Regions from separate parts of the Neobacillus solisequens genome, predicted to be linked through region 1. Evidence: predicted binding sites of a transcription regulator. Region 1 holds the regulator's gene; each other region holds the start of a gene.
What was found. Region 1 encodes LexA, which represses DNA repair genes until DNA is damaged. Its sites were predicted from a motif close to CGAACATATGTTCG; they were not measured.
Positions count from the first base shown of each region.

Region 1 (3,208 bases):
CTACTTCATCGATAGGCATCTCCAATTTTTCTCGTCCAGAATTCATCCCTTGGTTTGATAAGTTTTTCTGTGGTTTGTAACCCTGCTCAACAGCTCGTTTCATGCCACGTTTAATTTTCACATTATGTAATTTTCTTTGGTATTCCTCAACCATACCGACTATTTTCAGGACCATAGAATCTGATTCCGACAGTTGTAATTCTCCATTATGTGAAATACTAAAAAGCTTAATTCCTTCTTTTAAAATACAGTGTAAGATGGCAATTTTGGCATTACCTCTTCCAATTCTTGTTTCATCCTGAATTAATACCGCATTAATGTTTTGATCCTTTATATGTTCTAAAAGTTGAAGAATTCCATCTCTCTCCAAATCATAACCACTTGCCTTTTCTTTAATAATGTTGACGATCTCAAATTGATGGAAATTAGCGAGCTGTATTAATTCTTCCTCTTGTCGTTCTAATGAAGTCTCCTGGGTTTCTTTATTGGTGCTTACACGACAATAAATAATAGCTTTCATTCTATTACCCTCTATTCATTTGCTACACTTGCAAATTGATTGGTCGTTTCGTCTTTACTTACTGGGATCATTATCTTCTCTCCAGGGTATATTTCCTCACCGATGTTTTCATTATGTTTTTTTACCCAATTAACAAATTCCTCGTTAGAAAGCGAATGAAGTCCTGAATATTGTTTGGAAATCTTCCATAAGGAGTCCCCTTCAGAAACTGTTACTTTTACATATTTATCTTGATCGATCGTTTGGTTTTTCACAGAAAGTATGAATGCAAGAGAACAACTTAAAATAACAAGAATAATAGTAAATGAATATTTACTCCATAATTTTTTCATCATTATCACCTCTTACGGAATGTATGTTCGTTTATTTGCCTTGATTATATTACGAACATTTGTTTGTTGTCAAGTTATTTTCGAACTTATGTTTGTATAACGATAGCGAACATGTTATAATTAAGGTAAGAAAAACCAGGCGAGGTGCAATTTATCATGGTAAAAATATCAAAGCGGCAGCAGGATATCCTGGAATTTATTAAAGAAGAAGTCAAAAGCAAAGGATATCCCCCATCTGTACGGGAAATAGGGGAAGCTGTTGGACTTGCCTCCAGCTCCACTGTCCATGGACATTTAGCTAGATTAGAAAGTAAAGGGTTTATTAGAAGGGACCCTACAAAGCCTAGGGCGATCGAAATTTTAGAAGTGGATGAGGCGGCACATATTCCTAAAAATAGGGTAGTAAATGTTCCTGTTGTTGGTAAGGTAACTGCCGGTCTACCTATTACAGCTATCGAGAATGTTGAAGAGTATTTTCCTTTACCAGAAAGACTTGCTCCAGCAGATGAACATATTTTCATGCTTGAGATTATGGGTGAAAGTATGATTGAAGCTGGCATACTTGATGGGGATTATGTCATTGTAAAACAACAGCAAACAGCCAATAACGGGGATATTGTTGTAGCCATGACAGAGGAAGATGAAGCTACTTGTAAGAGATTTTTCAAGGAAAAGGATTATATTCGTTTGCAGCCTGAAAACTCTACAATGGAACCAATAATTTTGAAAAACGTTTCGATATTAGGTAAAGTAATCGGCGTTTATCGGCAGATTCATTAAAGTGTATTAAACCGGCAGGTGCCGGTTTTTTGTTTTCATAGGTTCATAATCACTTACATATTATACAAAACATACACCTCCAAATTTTGGACTTTAACCTAAATTCGGGGGCTATTCTAAAAAACTCTATTTTTTTCACCGTAGGTCCGATCATATCCGCGATTTTGCAATTCAATGACTAATTGTTTTGCTTGTTCGTAAGTCGTTTCAATAACAAATTGATATGGATCTATTTCAGCAGGTTGTTCACCAGGTCCATATATATTTCTTGGCAACTCCCTCACTTTTTATAGCCACGCTTTTCGAACTCTAATACCAAATCTCTTGCCTGCCAATACGCTGCATTTGGAATAATTATTTTAGGGAGACTCTTTCGCACCCCTTCCTGTTTTTTGGTAAATCCGGTATTTTCATAATTACTATACTGTAAGCTAGTTTCATTTAAATATACATCGATAAAAACAGATTGTAAAAATGATTTGTAGTGTCTATTTTTCTATTGATTCGACATAATAATATATACCATTATTGGAGTCAATTTTAGGATTTACCATTCCTTTTTTGGTTTCGATTGCTATATTTTTATCTTTAGTTACACCGGTAAAAATGACAAACTTCTTATTTGAAAGTGTTTTTGTTTCCCAACTTATTTTAGACACATTTACTAGGACGTCTGGATTGGCTCTATACCAAGTATATTTCCCGTTCCTTTTACTAATGTTCGAAACTCCTAATCCTATTCCATTCTTTAATTGTTTTTTGTAAAAAATAAATAATTCACCGTTGTCCTTTACTTTACCTATAACATCTTTTTTATGAACGTTTTCTTCTTTTAATCCATAATTAATAGCTTTATCCACATCTTTAAACCACTTTACATTTTCATTTTCATTTACCAAAACAGAACAACCAGTTGTAATTAAAACAATTAATAAAATACAAAACTTTTTCAAAACGAAATCAGCTCCTTCATTTTGGTACTTTTTTTATTCTATGTATCGGAAATAAAATCCTTTAGAGGTATATATTACTAACTTCTTGATATTAAAAGCCATTAATCGAAGGACGAATATCGAAAGAAAAGTGGTATTCAGAGGTGTTTAGGAATAGAGCTCCAGAAATGGTCAATGTGAAATGAATGGAAATTGAATTGATTGATATGCACGAAGAATATTCAAAAGATTTTAGGGATGAATTGTAAAAAACAATATTTACCTATGCCTCCTAGGCAAACTTCTACTCAAATAAAAAAGCCCTGACGCATAGAGCGCCAAGGCTTCCCCTATATTAGTACATGCTCATGTACTGATCTCTTTCCCATTGATGAACGACGGTGCGGAACATATCCCACTCAATCTCTTTTGCTTCCAAAAAGTGTTCAAGAATGTGTTCGCCAAGACCTGCTACGATTACTTCATCTGATTGAAGTAATTCAAGAGCTTGAGCTAGTGTCGCAGGAAGATCTACGATACCTTCTTCAATTCTCTCGTCTTTGCTCATCACGTAGATGTTACGATCTACTGGAGCTGGAGGAGTTAATTGATTCTTGATTCCATCAAGACCTGATTTTAATAAT
Region 1 covers NZ_JBKFGJ010000018.1:17,660-20,867, reverse strand. The annotation lists gene ACI3K6_RS16750 (YneB family resolvase-like protein) at 1-520, opposite strand, end outside; gene yneA (cell division suppressor protein YneA) at 532-852, opposite strand; gene lexA (transcriptional repressor LexA) at 1,009-1,632, shown strand; gene ACI3K6_RS16735 (hypothetical protein) at 1,749-1,907, opposite strand; gene ACI3K6_RS16730 (hypothetical protein) at 2,121-2,585, opposite strand; gene glnA (type I glutamate--ammonia ligase) at 2,920-3,208, opposite strand, start outside.

Region 2 (3,208 bases), on a different contig from region 1:
TGTCGAGCTTCAGTATGCTCCATCATGGATTGTAATTGTCATTATCAGTAGGGAGTTTGCCGTTACAGGACTGCGTCTTTTACTTGCTGGTGAAGGCGAGGTAGTGGCAGCAAATATGCTAGGTAAAATCAAAACATGGACTCAAATTATTGCTATTTCATCCCTTTTACTACATAACATTATTTTTGTCATGATTCCATTCCGTTTTGATATGCTTGCATTATGGGTTGCATTAATATTTACCATATGGTCTGGCTGGGACTATTTTGCAAAAAACAGCCATATACTAAAAAATTCTAAATAGTTTGTTTTTGGGAGTGATCAATGTGAATGCTGAGATTATTGCTGTTGGCTCTGAACTGCTTCTTGGGCAAATTGTAAATACCAACGCCCGATTTTTGTCTCAGCAACTGGCAAACTTGGGAATTGACGTCTATTTTCACACAGTTGTGGGGGATAATTCAAATCGATTAGTATCAGCAATTGAAACAGCGGAGAAACGGGCACAAATCATCATTTTTACCGGTGGCCTCGGGCCAACAAAGGATGATTTGACCAAAGAAACCATAGCCCGTCACCTTGGAAAAAATCTTGTTATCGATCACACGGCATTGACAGCGGTTGTGGACTATTTTAAAAGAGCGAACCGCCCAATGACTGAAAATAACAGAAAACAGGCTCTTATTTTAGAAGGATCACAGGTGCTTCCTAATGATCACGGAATGGCACCTGGCATGGTCATAAAAAAAGACAATCATATCTACATGCTTCTCCCGGGACCTCCTAAAGAAATGGAACCGATGTTTTTGCATTATGGTGCCAAAGCACTTGCAGAGCATGGCGAAAGTCAAGAACAGATTGTGTCTCGTGTCCTTCGTTTCTTTGGAATAGGGGAAGCTGCTTTAGAAACAGAAATTATCGATATAATTGATGCCCAGTCAAACCCAACCATTGCTCCGCTCGCTGGAGATGGGGAAGTTACATTGAGGTTAACTGCAAAGCATGTAGACCACAATGAGGCACAATTCATGCTTGATGTTTTAGAACAGAAAATCAATCATCGAGTAGGTGAATTTTTTTACGGCTATAATGATACGTCTCTTCTTGAAGAACTGACCAAACTGCTAAAAAAACGGCAATTAACTGTAACAGCTGCCGAGAGCTTAACAGGCGGGATGTTCCAACAGGAAATCACCTCAATTTCCGGAGCCAGTTCGGTTTTTAAAGGCGGAGTCGTCTGCTATTCCAATGAAATCAAGCATCAGGTGTTACAAGTCCGTTCTGAAACATTGGATCAGCATGGTGCTGTTAGTGAACAGTGCGCTAAAGAATTGGCAGAAAATGCGGCAAGAATTTTTTCTACTGACATTGGTATTAGCTTTACCGGTGTTGCCGGTCCGGATGAACTCGAGGGAAAACCTGTTGGAACTGTTTATATCGGAATTACCATTGCTGGACGTCCGACAATGGTTCAAAAACTAACACTTGGAGGCTCACGAGAGGCCAATCGGGCTCGCGCCGTAAAATTCGGCTGCTATTATTTACTTAAATATTTGAAGGAATCACAGAGTGCCTAGTAACTCTGTGATTTTTTTATAGAATGAACTGGAACAATAAATGATCTACCTGTCATAGAGTTAAATTCTATTTATATCAGGGAAGATAGAGTTTGTTTATTTGTCCGAAATTCGATGTGTCAATGAAAAATAGGTAGGATAGAGATTTTCCTATCTGCTTGAAAATCAGTAGAACAACGAAATAGAGTCATATATAAGAGGTCTACGTTTCCAAAAGTAGGTCCAAGAACGAAAAGCAGTCATGCAGAACCAATTCCTATTTAGAAAGTAGTTTTCTGAAGATAAGAGAATAATTACCAATCTTTAAGTAAAAACATAGAGAAATGACAAAAGCAGTTAGAAAAAGCCATTTTCTCCTTTAAAACACCTTAGAAAAGGGTCGAATGAATGTTCGTGTTTTTGCTCGACAAATCCTTAAAAAGAGGTTATATTATTAATAGGCATTAATTAATAGATTACAGAAATAAGTAAATTTAATGATAAAAAGGAGGAACTATTTGTGAGTGACCGTAAGGCCGCCTTAGAGATGGCGTTAAAGCAAATAGAAAAACAGTTTGGTAAAGGTTCCATTATGAGAATGGGAGAGCAAACTGAAACAAAAATTTCAACAATACCAAGCGGCTCCCTTGCACTTGACGTAGCACTGGGAGTGGGTGGATACCCTCGCGGAAGAATCATTGAGATATATGGTCCAGAAAGTTCAGGTAAAACCACGGTCGCACTTCACGCCATCGCAGAAGTACAGGCAAAAGGCGGACAAGCAGCATTTATCGATGCTGAGCATGCTATGGATCCAGCATACGCACAAAAATTGGGAGTAAATATTGACGAATTATTACTATCCCAGCCGGATACAGGTGAACAGGCACTTGAAATCGCAGAAGCATTAGTACGAAGCGGAGCAGTTGATATCATCGTAATCGACTCGGTAGCGGCTCTAGTGCCAAAAGCTGAAATAGAAGGTGAAATGGGTGACTCTCACGTTGGCTTACAAGCTCGTCTAATGTCACAGGCACTTCGTAAACTATCAGGAGCAATTAATAAATCTAAAACAATAGCTATTTTCATAAACCAAATTCGTGAAAAGGTTGGTGTCATGTTCGGAAATCCCGAGACGACACCTGGTGGACGTGCTCTAAAATTCTACTCCACCATCCGTCTTGAAGTCCGCCGTGCTGAACAATTAAAGCAAGGAACTGACATAGTTGGTAACAAAACAAAAATTAAGGTTGTCAAAAACAAAGTAGCTCCTCCGTTCCGAACAGCTGAAGTGGATATTATGTACGGTGAAGGAATCTCTAAAGAAGGCGAAATTATCGATATGGGAGCAGAATTGGAAATTGTGCAAAAGAGTGGTGCTTGGTACTCCTATAATGAAGAGCGAGTTGGTCAGGGTCGTGAGAATGCAAAATTATTCTTAAAAGAAAACCCTGAACTTCGTCAGGAGATCCATCAAAAAATCCGCGAGCACTTTGGATTGGATGGAGAAAAAACAGTTGTTGAAACGGAAGATGACGATCAAATAGAATTATTGGATTAATCCTATAAAAAAATTGCAAGACTCCATGAGAGTCTTGCTGTTTTTATAACGATTTGAATATTGCTTATAAAATTTACATACTTACCACCTA
Region 2 covers NZ_JBKFGJ010000021.1:105,785-108,992, reverse strand. The annotation lists gene pgsA (CDP-diacylglycerol--glycerol-3-phosphate 3-phosphatidyltransferase) at 1-304, shown strand, start outside; gene ACI3K6_RS19930 (competence/damage-inducible protein A) at 327-1,577, shown strand; gene recA (recombinase RecA) at 2,077-3,117, shown strand.
Region 2: a site for LexA is predicted at 1,958-1,971, ahead of recA (recombinase RecA). Genes of this name have one in related genera too.

Region 3 (3,208 bases), on a different contig from region 1:
CAGTAGCTGAAAGCATTGAGGATGCGCTTGCTATTTTCTCTTTAAATCTAAAAAAACACGGGATTCAAGTCAAATTTGAATATCGAGGACAGCAAACCGCCTTTGGTTATCCAAATGAATTTAGTCAGGTCGTACTCAATATATTAACCAATGCACGAGATGCATTTGTTGAAAAAGATATCCAAGAACGGATTCTTTACATTACGATCCATGAATCAAATGAGTTTGTCATGGCTGAGTTCAGAGATAATGCGGGTGGAATTAAGCCAGAGGTAATTGATAAGGTATTCGATCCATATTTTACAACGAAAATGCATGGAACGGGCCTTGGTCTTTATATGACCAAGATTATCTTAGAAAGTATGGATGGGACTGTAACAATGGAAAATATCGGTGACGGCACCTGTTTATGTCTTTCTGTCCCAAAGGTTCATTCCGCCGTTAAACGAGAATTGATTTCTGTATGAATAAACGCTTCCGTAATGTCCGGAAGCGTTTTAATATATATTTTTTTCGGAAACAGGTAAAATATAGGTAATGTGATGATTAGGAGTGAATAATATGGCAGTTGAAAATCCAAGTTTAGAAGAAATTGGCGCGATTTTAAAAAAAGCAAAACGTATCGCTGTGGTTGGGTTAAGCAATAACCCTGATCGCACCTCCTATCAGGTTTCTAAAGTGATGCAACAAGCCGGTTATGAAATTATCCCGGTAAACCCTACAATCGATGAAGCGCTTGGGGTGAAGGCTGTACCAACATTAAAAGATATTGAAGGGCGTATTGATATAGTCAATGTATTCCGCCGCTCCGAACAATTGATGGATGTTGCGCAAGAATTCGTTGAAATCGATGCGGATGTCTTTTGGGCCCAACAAGGACTCGTCAACGAAGATGCTTACCACTTTTTGAAAGAAAAAGACTATACGGTCATTATGGACCGGTGCATTAAAGTCATGCATGCATTAACAAAATAAAATATGAATGAAAAGCTGCTAAAAACTGGCAGCTTTTTTTGTTTTTCTCCATAAATCCTTGCCCATTGTATGACAAAGTAATGATGTTTTAAAAATACTTGTTTGCCAAATCGAAATAAATCGCTAAAATAAAGCATAGACGCTCAAAGAAAATATGGTAAAATCAAGTAACGAACATCCGTTCTAATGTTTTTTAAATTCATGATACAATATTTTAGATAATTAAATTTGGTTATAATCGAAATTAGAAGGTTTGTTCTTTTGGCAAGGTATGAAAGGGGAATGTAAGTGGCAAGAAATCAGCAAGCTTTTGAATATAATGATGATGCCATACAGGTACTAGAAGGTTTGGAGGCTGTCAGAAAGCGCCCAGGTATGTATATCGGCAGTACTGACACACGTGGTCTCCACCATTTAGTTTATGAAATTGTGGATAATGCCGTCGATGAAGCATTAGCTGGCTTTGGCGAGCAAATCATTGTAAAAATACACAAAGATAATTCTATAAGTGTTGTCGATAAAGGGCGAGGTATGCCTACTGGCATGCATAAAATGGGTAAACCCACACCAGAGGTAATTTTAACGGTGCTGCATGCAGGCGGTAAATTTGGTCAAGGCGGATACAAGACAAGCGGCGGTCTTCACGGTGTTGGTGCGTCAGTCGTAAACGCCTTATCAGAATGGTTAACGGTTACAATTAAACGAGATGGATTTGTATATCAACAACGGTTTGAGCATGGTGGCACACCTGTCACGACTCTTGAAAAAACAGGAAAAACCAACCAAACTGGAACAACTATTCACTTTAAGCCTGATCCAACCATTTTTTCCACCACTACCTATAATTTTGAAACATTAGGTGAGCGCCTAAGAGAATCTGCCTTTTTGCTAAAGGGTTTAAAAATAGATCTCATAGACGAACGAAATGATTTCCATGATGTATATCATTATGAAAACGGAATTGAGGCATTCGTTACGTATCTGAACGAAGAGAAGGATTCACTTCATCCGGTTTTTAGTTTTGAAGGGGTTCAAAATGGAATTGAAGTGGATTTTGCCTTTCAATTCAATGACGGATATTCCGAAAATGTGCTGTCATTCGTCAATAACGTTCGTACAAAAGATGGCGGCACCCATGAGGTCGGGGCCAAAACAGCCATGACTAGAGTGTTCAATGATTATGCCCGAAAAGTGGGTTTACTGAAAGAAAAGGATAAGAATCTTGATGGTTCCGATATTCGTGAAGGATTATCTGCCATTGTTTCCGTGCGCATTCCTGAGGAACTGCTGCAATTTGAAGGACAAACAAAAGGCAAGTTAGGCACTAGCGAGGCACGTTCCGCAGTTGATGCCGTTGTGTCAGAGCAATTGTCCTACATTCTAGAGGAAAATCCTGATATTAGCTCCCTGCTCGTTAAAAAATCAATTAAAGCGTACCAAGCAAGAGAAGCTGCCCGTAAGGCAAGAGATGAAGCGAGAAGCGGTAAAAAGCGCAAACGCTCCGAAACGGTCCTTTCTGGTAAATTAACACCGGCTCAATCCAGAAACCCACAAAAAAATGAGCTTTATTTGGTTGAGGGTGACTCTGCAGGAGGTTCAGCTAAACAAGGCCGTGACCGACGTTTTCAAGCCGTTCTGCCTTTAAGGGGTAAGGTAATAAACACTGAAAAAGCAAAGCTATCGGATATTTTTAAAAATGAAGAGATTAATACCATTATCTATGCAATTGGCGGTGGTGTAGGCTCTGACTTTAATGTAGAGGATATCAATTACGATAAGATAATTATCATGACTGATGCTGATACGGATGGTGCCCATATCCAAGTTCTATTACTAACATTCTTTTATCGATATATGAAGCCGTTGGTTGAAGCGGGTAAGGTCTTTATTGCCCTTCCACCACTTTATAAAGTTAGTAAAGGTACTGGAAAAAAGGAAATTATCGAGTATGCATGGAATGAGGATGAACTTCAAGTTGCAATGAAAAAGGTTGGTAAGGGCTATATTATCCAACGCTATAAAGGACTTGGAGAGATGAATGCTGATCAACTTTGGGAAACAACGATGGATCCGGAGACACGGACTTTAATCCGTGTGAAAATCGATGACGCTGCCAGAGCGGAGCGACGTGTGACCACATTAATGGGTGACAAAGTAGAACCACGTCGTAAATGGATTGAAAGTAATGTCGCTTTTGGCTTGGAAGAAGATGATTCGATTCTAGAAAATGAAA
Region 3 covers NZ_JBKFGJ010000022.1:99,386-102,593, forward strand. The annotation lists gene ACI3K6_RS20635 (sensor histidine kinase) at 1-467, shown strand, start outside; gene ACI3K6_RS20640 (CoA-binding protein) at 562-975, shown strand; gene parE (DNA topoisomerase IV subunit B) at 1,264-3,208, shown strand, end outside.
Region 3: a site for LexA is predicted at 1,147-1,160, ahead of parE (DNA topoisomerase IV subunit B). Genes of this name have one in related genera too.